One region of the Alteromonas sp. 76-1 genome, then DNA from elsewhere that is predicted to be linked to it. Evidence: predicted binding sites of a transcription regulator. Region 1 holds the regulator's gene; each other region holds the start of a gene.
The links. The regulator ArgR, encoded in region 1, controls arginine synthesis, uptake and breakdown. The targets are predictions, from matches to a motif close to ANTGAATANNTATTCANT.

Region 1 (3,285 bases):
TGAACGTAAGTGTATTCAACCACGTTCTCACCTTGCATTGCTGCAACCAATGATAAGCAGAAACGTGCAGCTGCTTGACCCATAGATAGGGTTGCAGAACCGCCGCCAGCTTTAGCTTCAACAACTTCAGTACCTGCATTTTGGATACGAGTTGTTAGGCTTGAAACTTCATCATCAGAGAACTCAACACCTTCAACTTGCGAAAGCAAAGGAAGGATAGTTGTGCCTGAGTGACCACCGATTACCGGTACGTGTACAGAAGCAACGTCTACGTCTTTAAGCTCAGCAACAAAAGTCTCAGCGCGAATTACGTCAAGGGTAGTAACACCGAACAATTTGTTCTTGTTATAAACACCTTTCGCTTTAAGCGTTTCAGCAGCAATTGCCACTGTTGTGTTAACTGGGTTAGTAATAATACCAACACAAGCATCTGGACAATTGTCAGCAACACCTTCAATAAGGTTCTTAACAATACCAGCGTTAATGTTGAACAAGTCTGAACGATCCATGCCCGGCTTACGCGGAACACCAGCAGGGATAAGAACAACGTCTGTACCTGTTAATGCACCAGCTAGGTCATCTTTACCGTGACCGGTTACTTTTACTGCAGTTGGGATGTGGCTCAAATCAACAGCTACACCAGGAACAACTGGCGCTACATCGTAAAGCGCTAGCTCAGAACCAGCTGGCAATTGTGTTTTTAACAACAAAGACAGCGCTTGGCCAATACCACCGGCAGCACCTAACACGGCTACTTTCATACCATTTCTCCTATGGGATTACTCACGTATTTAAACGGAACGTCACACTAATGCAACGCGGGGGAAAACTCAATCATCTGATGGTCTTAATACGGCCATTTAAGGCAATTTTACGTCGATATTCACTATCATGCATGATTATGCAATTAAATTGCGCAAAGGTCACCTGTAAGGCACAATATATGATAAATCGTTAATGATCATTTAACTTATTACCGCTAACTAATGTGCAGGACGCTATGGCCAACGCAAAACAAGAGCAACTGATTAAAGCCTTTAAAGAAATTTTAAAAGCGGAAAGCTATGGATCCCAAGGTGAAATAGTGGATGCCCTTAAAACTCAAGGTCATGACAATATCAGTCAATCTAAAATTTCCCGCATGCTAAGTAAGTTTGGCGCGGTACGTACCCGCAATGCCCGCGGCGATATGGTGTACTGCCTGCCGCCAGAACTGGGTATGCCTACCGCGAAAAGCCCGTTAAAGCAGCTTGTTCTCGACATTGTGCATAATAATGTGATGGTGATTATTCGTACCAGCCCAGGTGCAGCGCAACTTATTGCTCGCTTACTTGACTCATTAAGCAAAAAAGATGGTGTGTTAGGTACCATTGCTGGTGACGACACTATTTTTATCGCCCCTGCCGATGTGACACTTATTGAAGAGTTGCGTCAACGTGTAGAAGATTTATTCGAGAACGTATAGCCCGCCCCTTTTCTATTTTCCGTCGTATAAACGACTAAAAGTCGATCATCGGCTAGCATCAAGCACAGTAGTTTTCTGAGCGAACTTTTTTAAGCGCAAAAAAAAAACCGCCATAAAAGTATGGCGGTAAAGAATTTGTACCAGGGAGATACAAAACAACTTGGTAGCTGTGCATTTAAATTACCATAGACTTAGAAAAGAGTAAGAAAAGAAAAGTAAAGAATTCGAAAACTAAAAATAAAATAAGAAAAAGAGATAAACCCCAACAAAAAACAACCAAAATCAAATTTAATGATTAATAATTAAATTAGTAAAATCTCACCTACCTCTATTAAAAAATTTTTCTTAATCAGTACATACATTCTAAGAACCACAACAATACCACTGTTATTAATTCTAATTAAAAACGCTATTTCATGTTGTCATATATATTCAAACGACTTGCCACACTTTTAGTTCATACGGTTTTTAACTACGCTGTAACCGCATAAAAACCTCGCTACACCTGCACCGTTTGTACACTATAACTGCGCTAAGCCTACACCAAACCTGCACACTATTTACACTCTTGCCTTACTCTTAATTTCTATTTTATCTAATCCCTATTTGTACTTTTCAATCAACATCAAATGAGAATAATATAATATTTATTTTACCAATGTATAGAACCGTAAAGGTTTCATCACCCTGCGTATAAATAAAGTAAATTAGGTCTAAATAGAACAAATTATACACTTTGTAAATTGCCAAATAGCACGACGAAGTGCTTAATTCTCCCGACAGAAAACATCTGATCAAAATAAAAACTAATAAACGTCTTTGTAATTACAACTTGTAATCACCTTCGACAAGGGGAATTAAAATGTTTGACACCAATAAACTCAGCACTGCTGTGAAGCGCGGATTATTACTGGCAGGATCCGCTAGCTTGTTAGCCGCGCCAATGGCCTTTGCACAATCAGATGACGAAAATTCAGCTGAACCTGTAGAAAAAATTCAAGTTACTGGCTCTCGGATTAAACGAGTGGATTTAGAGTCAGTATCTCCCGTTACTGTTATTACTGCTGAATCTATCGCGTTATCTGGTGATACATCAGTTGCCCAAGTGTTACGTAACTCTTCAATTAACACCTTTGGTTCGTTTCGTGGTCAATCTGGTTATGGTAGCGGTGCATCAGCTTCTAGTGAAGTAAACTTGCGTGGTCTGGGTGCAGGCGCAACGCTAGTTCTAATGGACGGCCGTCGCCTACCAGGTTTAGGATACGACGGTGGCTCATCTTCTGACATGTCGATGATCCCGATGTCGATTGTTGAGCGCATTGAAATTCTTCGCGATGGCGCATCGGCCATTTACGGTTCAGATGCCGTTGCAGGTGTAATTAACATTATTACCAAAAAACAGTTCGATGGCGTGAATGTAGGTTATAGCTTTGAAGATCCTGGTGCTGATGGTGGCAACTCTAGCAAGTATAATTTTTCTGCTGGTGTCACAAGCGACAAAGGCAGCATTGTCTTCATTGCTGAGCATGAAAACACCCAAGAAGTTAGTGATGTCGCTGTATCAGGTGACTATGCATTAGATAGCTATTCAACCTACAGCCCTGTTGCCAATTTCTATGATGCAGATGCAGGTGCGTTTCTTTATAACGAAGATTTGTGCGGTGATGTTGCTGACACATCAATTGAATCTGATCGTTGTGGTTATTATTACGGAAATACTACTTGGCTCTATGGTGCATCTGAGAAAAACTCTTTAATGACTAAAATCGAGTACGAGTTAGCAGAAAACTTGCAACTTATTACACGCTTCTCAGCGCTAC
Region 2 (3,285 bases), 1.1 Mb from region 1:
GGTAAAACGCATCATCGATACCTACGGCTGCTTCAATACCTGAAGTGCCCACTACTTCGCCGGTGGTCGTATCTTCCATAACAAACAGGTACGACTCATCACCGGGTTGGGTCACGTTAGCTTTGGTGAAAGCTTCTTGCGCACGGTCGACTTTTCTATGCAGCAGATCATCGTTAACTGGCAACGAGGTAAACCCAATACCTGATTCTACTGCAATGTCGTACAAAGCCTGGTAATCAGCTTGTGTAATAGGGCGAATTATATTCATGTTCGCTACTCGCTAAATTGGCGTTTATTCGGCGTTCACAACAGCGGCAACGGCGCGTTCAAAGCGGGCTAGCCCTTCTTTAATATCTTCATCAGGAATAACCAAAGAAGGAGCAAAACGAATAACGTTAGCGCCAGCAATTAAGCACATAAGGTGTTCTTTTGTTGCGGCCATCATAAAGTCGCGAGCGCGGCCTTGGTATTTTTCGTTTAACGCGCAGCCAAGCAACATACCTTGTCCACGTACTTCAGAAAATACTTCGTACTTGTCGTTGATGGCGGTTAAAAGCTCACGATACAAGGCTTCTTTGTGTAGCACGCCTTCAAGTACTTCAGGCTGGTTAACAATATCAAAGGCTTTTTCAGCCACGGCACAGGCCAATGGGTTACCGCCGTAGGTACTTCCATGAGTACCTGCTTTTAAATGTGCGGCAATGTCAGTAGTTGTTAGCATGGCGCCAATAGGGAAGCCTCCGCCTAACGATTTTGCGGTAGTTAAAATGTCAGGGGTCACATCTAAGCCCATGTAGGCATACAGGTGACCAGTACGGCCAACACCCGATTGCACTTCATCAAAAATGAGCAAGGCATTGTGCTTATCACACAACTCGCGCACGCCTTTGATAAATTCAATATCAGGAGAGATAATTCCGCCTTCGCCTTGAAGGGGCTCCATCATAACGGCACATGTGTTGTCTGAGATTAATGCTTCGAAAGCGGCTAAATCGTTATAGTCGCAATGCTCAACAGCACCAGGCTTAGGACCAAAGCCATCTGAATATGCGGCCTGTCCGCCAACGGTTACGGTAAAGAAAGTACGACCGTGGAAGCCTTTGTTGAAAGCAATAATTTGGTTTTTATCTTCACCGTAGTTATCTAATGCGAAACGACGTGCTAATTTTAATGCTGCTTCATTGGCTTCTGCGCCTGAGTTAGCAAAGTACACTTTCTCTGCAAACGTAGCATTGACCAGTTTAGAGGCTAAGCGAAGTGCTGGCTCATTAGTGAATACGTTGCTCAAGTGCCACAACTTACTGCCTTGTTCGTTAAGCGCCTTAACGAGTTCAGGGTGACAATGACCTAGTACGTTCACGGCAATACCGCCAGCGAAGTCGATGTACTCAGCACCATCTTGATCCCATACACGTGAACCTTCTCCGCGTACGGGTACCATGCCCGCAGGATTGTAGTTAGGCACCATCACTTCATCAAACGTTGCGCGAGTTACTGTCATTTTTGTTACCTCTGTTTTAAGCGCCCTTGTCGGTACAATAGACCTCGAACAGGCGGAAAAATAAACGAAATTACCGGTAAGTATGCCATTTTTTTAAGGAGTTGTCTTGTTTGTGAATGGCTACAGCCCTTTATATACAAGGACTCTGGCTTAATTTGCAGGAAAAGTGAATAACTATTTACTACTAAGCCATATTGTTTAGGAATAGTGTAATTAAAAGGTGAATTAGACGTGTAATCTCACAGCCAGAGCGCGTTGATCTGGCGTGGGTCAAATGAGGGTAAAAGAAGATATTTGGCTACTTTGCATGAATATCCACAAAAAATTAGCTGTTTTCTTCCTCCTTTGATAAGGGAAGGGTGAAAATATCAACAGATCTTAGTTTTTCCAATGCACCTGATGGATATTCTTGTTCTTTAATCATTGGTTTTACCTCTGCCACTTCAACGATACGTGATTGATGCAGCATTCTTACCTTCGAATAGGTGCGAGCTTGATGTAGAAGCTTAGACATGGAGCCTACTTCACAGGGCTCTCTAGTGGCACATTGACGCATCGCATCACCAATAAACAAGCGTTTCAACATCATGTTTTCAATAAGATCGGCGGACAATGCATCAGCATATTCATCTTGTAATGCAATCAGGTAATTCGCTGATGGCGCCAGCTTTAATAAAGCTTCATGACGCATGCGCTCTTTGTCTTTTTGGCTTTCGGTCAACAGGTGAAGCTGCACCTTATCAAACAACTTGAAGTACAAGCGGATGATGGCACAACGACCTAATTGACTGAGCATGCCAAAACTATAAGCCTGAACGGGGTTAAGCTTATAGTGCGGCGCGAGATGCCTAGCGGATACCGCCGTGCCGTGGGCAAACTGAGTGAGTTTAAGCTTAATGCAAGGGTACGGATCGGTTACCTGAGGCATGGCACGTTTTATAATAAGAGAAGGAATAAGCAGGCGTAAATTCTCAATGCCTAAGAAGCTAAGTGCCGTTCTGAAAGTTTCAACCACGATAACCCTACCTTTGGAGTCTCGTCTTCTAAAAGCCGGAGAGTTCACGACTTGCATCAGCTCGTCATAAAGCCAAGGTAAGTTAGCTGCAATAGGTTCTAGTTTTGATACCGATGCCGCGCGTACCGATAGCGCGTCGAGTAAAGCACCCGTGTCATCACTTAAATTTAATGTATTGTTGAAAACATCTGAGGTAAACGATAGCTGCTCGGTAAGCTCACCTAATAAAACTTCATGCAAGTAATGATTAACTGTTTCGGTATATGAGGCATCAGACTGGGCTTTTAGGCGCTTATTCTCAATAGCGACTTTTTCTACGTGAAGTAATTGTCTGCGGGCGTCACCTTGTTCAGATTGTTCAAAGCTGATTTCACCAGGACCACGCTTTCCCAGCATTTTCATCGCAAGCTCTGGAGAAATTAATAGGCTCTCAAAGCGCTCATCGATAGGCGGCGGGGTCGATGCTGGGGTCGTCATCTTAAAGTAGCTCCTGCTAAGTAACTGTTCGTGCGTCTGTTCATAGATGCCGTGCATTGGGTCGCCCTAATTCCTAAATGTATCTACTTACAAAGGCGCTTTGTTGATTAACCTATAAAAAGTAAACAAAAACAACGCCAAATGCGAGAAACTGCAGAACTTTTTATCGGCAGGAAGCCATATAGCTTAAGTTTATTCTGAACCCTTGGCAGAATAACTAAGAGTCAAGGCCTAGGCATTTAGAAAAGCATTTAAAATATCGTGACCATACTCGGTTAGTAAGGATTCAGGG
Region 3 (3,285 bases), 1.9 Mb from region 1:
AGGTCGCCCTGATATGGCTCAAGCGGGTGGCGATAAGCCAGAGCATCTAAGCACAGCGTTAGAATCAGTTAACGCTTGGTTAGAAGATAAGCTATAATCAAATCTGAAACTTGCAGTGAGTTTTTGAAGTGACACAGAAACATGGAATCACTGTTGCTACTGTCGGGTCGTGCCGATAAGTGGCGGAGTAATTAAGGAAATGTTCAGTATTAAGGAACAGGAGCAAGCGAATGCTTATTTTGACTCGTCGAGTTGGTGAAACACTTATGGTTGGTGATGATGTAACTGTCACTGTTCTAGGTGTAAAAGGGAATCAGGTCCGAATTGGTGTGAATGCACCAAAAGAAGTTTCTGTGCACCGTGAAGAGATTTACATGAGAATTCAAGCTGAGAAAGGTGGACAACCTGGAACGGCTGAGTAATCACTCTCTGCACAAAAATCGGTCAGCTTATGCTGGCCTTTTTTGTTTATAGGGATTTTTTTAAATTAATTTAAAAAAATTTAGGTATTTTTCGATATTTATTATAAAAGTTCATTTTGCACGAAGGCGTGCATTCCTAAATTAACCCGCTAAAATTTGATTATAACCTAACCAAAATACAGGTTTTTTGTACGAATCGTACAAAATGACAGCGAGTAAACATTTTTATCTAAAAAAGGTTTGACTCCGGCCGGTGAATCCGTAAAATGCGGCACCACTTAAGGAGAGGTGGGTGAGTGGCTGAAACCAGTTCCCTGCTAAGGAACCATACCTAATACTGGTATCGAGGGTTCGAATCCCTCCCTCTCCGCCATTGTTCGTTGATGGTGTGACGGTCAACAAAAGTTTTATTGCGCGTGTGTAGCTCAGCTGGATAGAGTACCTGGCTACGAACCAGGCGGTCGGAGGTTCGAATCCTTCCACACGCGCCACTTCTTTTAAATGCGTCACCTTTGGGGGTAATACCCTAAAGTAAAAAAGTTTACGCGTGTGTAGCTCAGCTGGATAGAGTACCTGGCTACGAACCAGGCGGTCGGAGGTTCGAATCCTTCCACACGCGCCATATAAGAAAACCCACCATCTGGTGGGTTTTTTTATTTCCGCATCTAAAATTTCTATTCTTTTACGAATCTGCACAATTCGCTTCAACTCATTTATACACGTTAGTCGCCAATCCTTGCTTCATCTCATTCATGGCGATTGATAAAGAAGGACGTTCGGTTAATGTATCTTCTTATACTCCTCAAGACAAAAACGACTTCCAATTAGAACTTGTTGCTAGGCACGCTACACATTTCGCTAAACAACTTGATATGGATTTCACGAAAACCACAGGAGTTCATTAAGTATATTTTGTGAAAATATATCCATTCACTTAGCATAAATAGTTATTTTATTGCTTTTTAGTAGCATAAAGTGTGATTGCATATGCATTTCACTTGCTTTTTTGTTGTGTTTTATACCCTCGCATGATACTTATTCACAACGAAATTTTTGAAGAGTTCACCATGGAAACAGAATCAGTTAGCAGTTTGCTGCTTGAAGCCGGCTCACTGATGCTAATAGGAATGGTATTTGTTTTTTCATTCCTGGCATTGTTAATCGTTGGAATTCACCTAATTGCAAAATTTTGTGAAGCATTTCCGGGCGAAGCCGCACCTCAGTATGCTGCACCTCGTAGAAAAGCGGTTCAAGCTGGTGTCGATGGTAATGTTGTTGCTGCTATCACCGCTGCTGTTCATACTCATCGTCAAGCCAATAAAAATTAATTAAACAAATCATTCAGGAGTTACCATGTCTAAGCCACTGGCCTTAACCGAGCTAGTCTTGCGTGATGCCCATCAATCGCTACTTGCTACGCGTATGCGTATAGAAGATATGCTGCCTATTGCCGAAAAACTTGATAAAGCAGGTTTTTGGTCTGTTGAATCTTGGGGCGGGGCGACATTTGATTCCTGTATTCGCTATTTAGGGGAAGATCCTTGGGATCGCATTCGCCAGCTTAAAGCGGCAATGCCAAATACGAAGCAACAGATGTTGTTGCGAGGTCAAAACTTATTAGGCTATCGCCATTACGCTGATGATGTAGTGACACGTTTTGTTGAGCGTGCACATGAGAATGGAGTTGATGTATTTCGTATCTTCGACGCCATGAACGACATGCGTAATCTAAAAACTGCGATTAAAGCGACTGTTGACAGTGGCGCTCATGCCCAGGGTACAATTTCTTACACGGTGAGTCCTGTCCACAATCTTCAACTGTGGCTGGATATGGCCAAGCAACTCGAAGATATGGGCGTTCATTCTATTTGTGTGAAAGACATGGCAGGGCTGCTTAAGCCTTACGACTGTGAAGCACTTATTAAAGGGCTTAAAGAAACCGTCAGTGTGCCTATTGCTATGCAGTGCCATGCCACCACAGGGTTGAGTACGGCCACTTACCAAAAAGCCATCGATGCCGGCATCGACATGCTCGATACGGCAATTTCTTCAATGAGTATGACTTACGGTCATACCGCGACGGAAACCATGGTGTCTATTGTAGAGGGCACAGAACGAGATACGGGCATGTCATTGCCGGATCTTGAAGAAATCGCCAGCTACTTCCGTGGCGTGCGCAAAAAATACAGTAAATTTGAAGGTAGCTTGAAAGGGGTTGATGCCCGTATCTTGCTCGCTCAAGTACCTGGCGGCATGTTAACCAACATGGAAAGCCAGTTAAAAGAGCAAGGCGCTGAAGACAAGTTTGAAGAAGTATTAAAAGAAATTCCTCGCGTACGTGAAGACTTAGGTTTTATTCCTTTGGTTACGCCAACCTCGCAAATTGTAGGTACGCAGTCTGTATTAAACGTACTTACCGGTGAACGTTATAAGAGCATCACCAAAGAAACGGCAGGTGTCCTTAAAGGCGAATATGGCGCTACGGCTGCGCCAGTGAACAAAGAATTACAAGAGCGTGTGCTTGATGGTGGCCAGCCCATTACCTGTCGTCCGGCAGATAATATCGCACCTGAACTAGACAGCCTTGAAACAGAGCTCACTAAGTTAGCATCAGAGAAAAGCATTACATTGTCAGATACTAAGATTGACGATGTACTTACCTATGCCTTGTTCCCGCAAATTGGCCTGAAGTTTTTAGAGAATCGCGGTAACCCTGACGCATTTGAACCTGCACCCGGCACTGAATCTGATGTTGCATCAAGTGCACCAACTGCTGCGGCAGCGCCTGTGTCAGCTACTGGCGCACCGGCAGCTTACGATGTAAAAGTTGAAGGTAAGGTATACCATGTTGAAGTAGCAGCAT

Region 2: a site for ArgR is predicted at 1,667-1,684, ahead of ALT761_RS02040 (aspartate aminotransferase family protein). Genes of this name have one in related genera too.
Region 3: a site for ArgR is predicted at 1,336-1,353, ahead of ALT761_RS05300 (OadG family protein). Genes of this name have one in related genera too.

What each region holds. Positions count from the first base shown of each region.
Region 1 is NZ_LR136958.1:4,094,415-4,097,699, forward strand. Features, by position in the region: gene mdh (malate dehydrogenase) at 1-761, opposite strand, end outside; gene argR (transcriptional regulator ArgR) at 1,001-1,465, shown strand; gene ALT761_RS17345 (TonB-dependent receptor) at 2,328-3,285, shown strand, end outside.
Region 2 is NZ_LR136958.1:500,857-504,141, forward strand. Features, by position in the region: gene astA (arginine N-succinyltransferase) at 1-268, opposite strand, end outside; gene ALT761_RS02040 (aspartate aminotransferase family protein) at 293-1,501, opposite strand; gene ALT761_RS02045 (HDOD domain-containing protein) at 1,827-2,993, opposite strand; gene ALT761_RS02050 (anthranilate synthase component II) at 3,225-3,285, opposite strand, start outside.
Region 3 is NZ_LR136958.1:1,271,879-1,275,163, forward strand. Features, by position in the region: gene alaS (alanine--tRNA ligase) at 1-97, shown strand, start outside; gene csrA (carbon storage regulator CsrA) at 231-422, shown strand; tRNA gene ALT761_RS05285 (tRNA-Ser) at 705-795, shown strand; tRNA gene ALT761_RS05290 (tRNA-Arg) at 837-913, shown strand; tRNA gene ALT761_RS05295 (tRNA-Arg) at 968-1,044, shown strand; gene ALT761_RS05300 (OadG family protein) at 1,490-1,750, shown strand; gene oadA (sodium-extruding oxaloacetate decarboxylase subunit alpha) at 1,776-3,285, shown strand, end outside.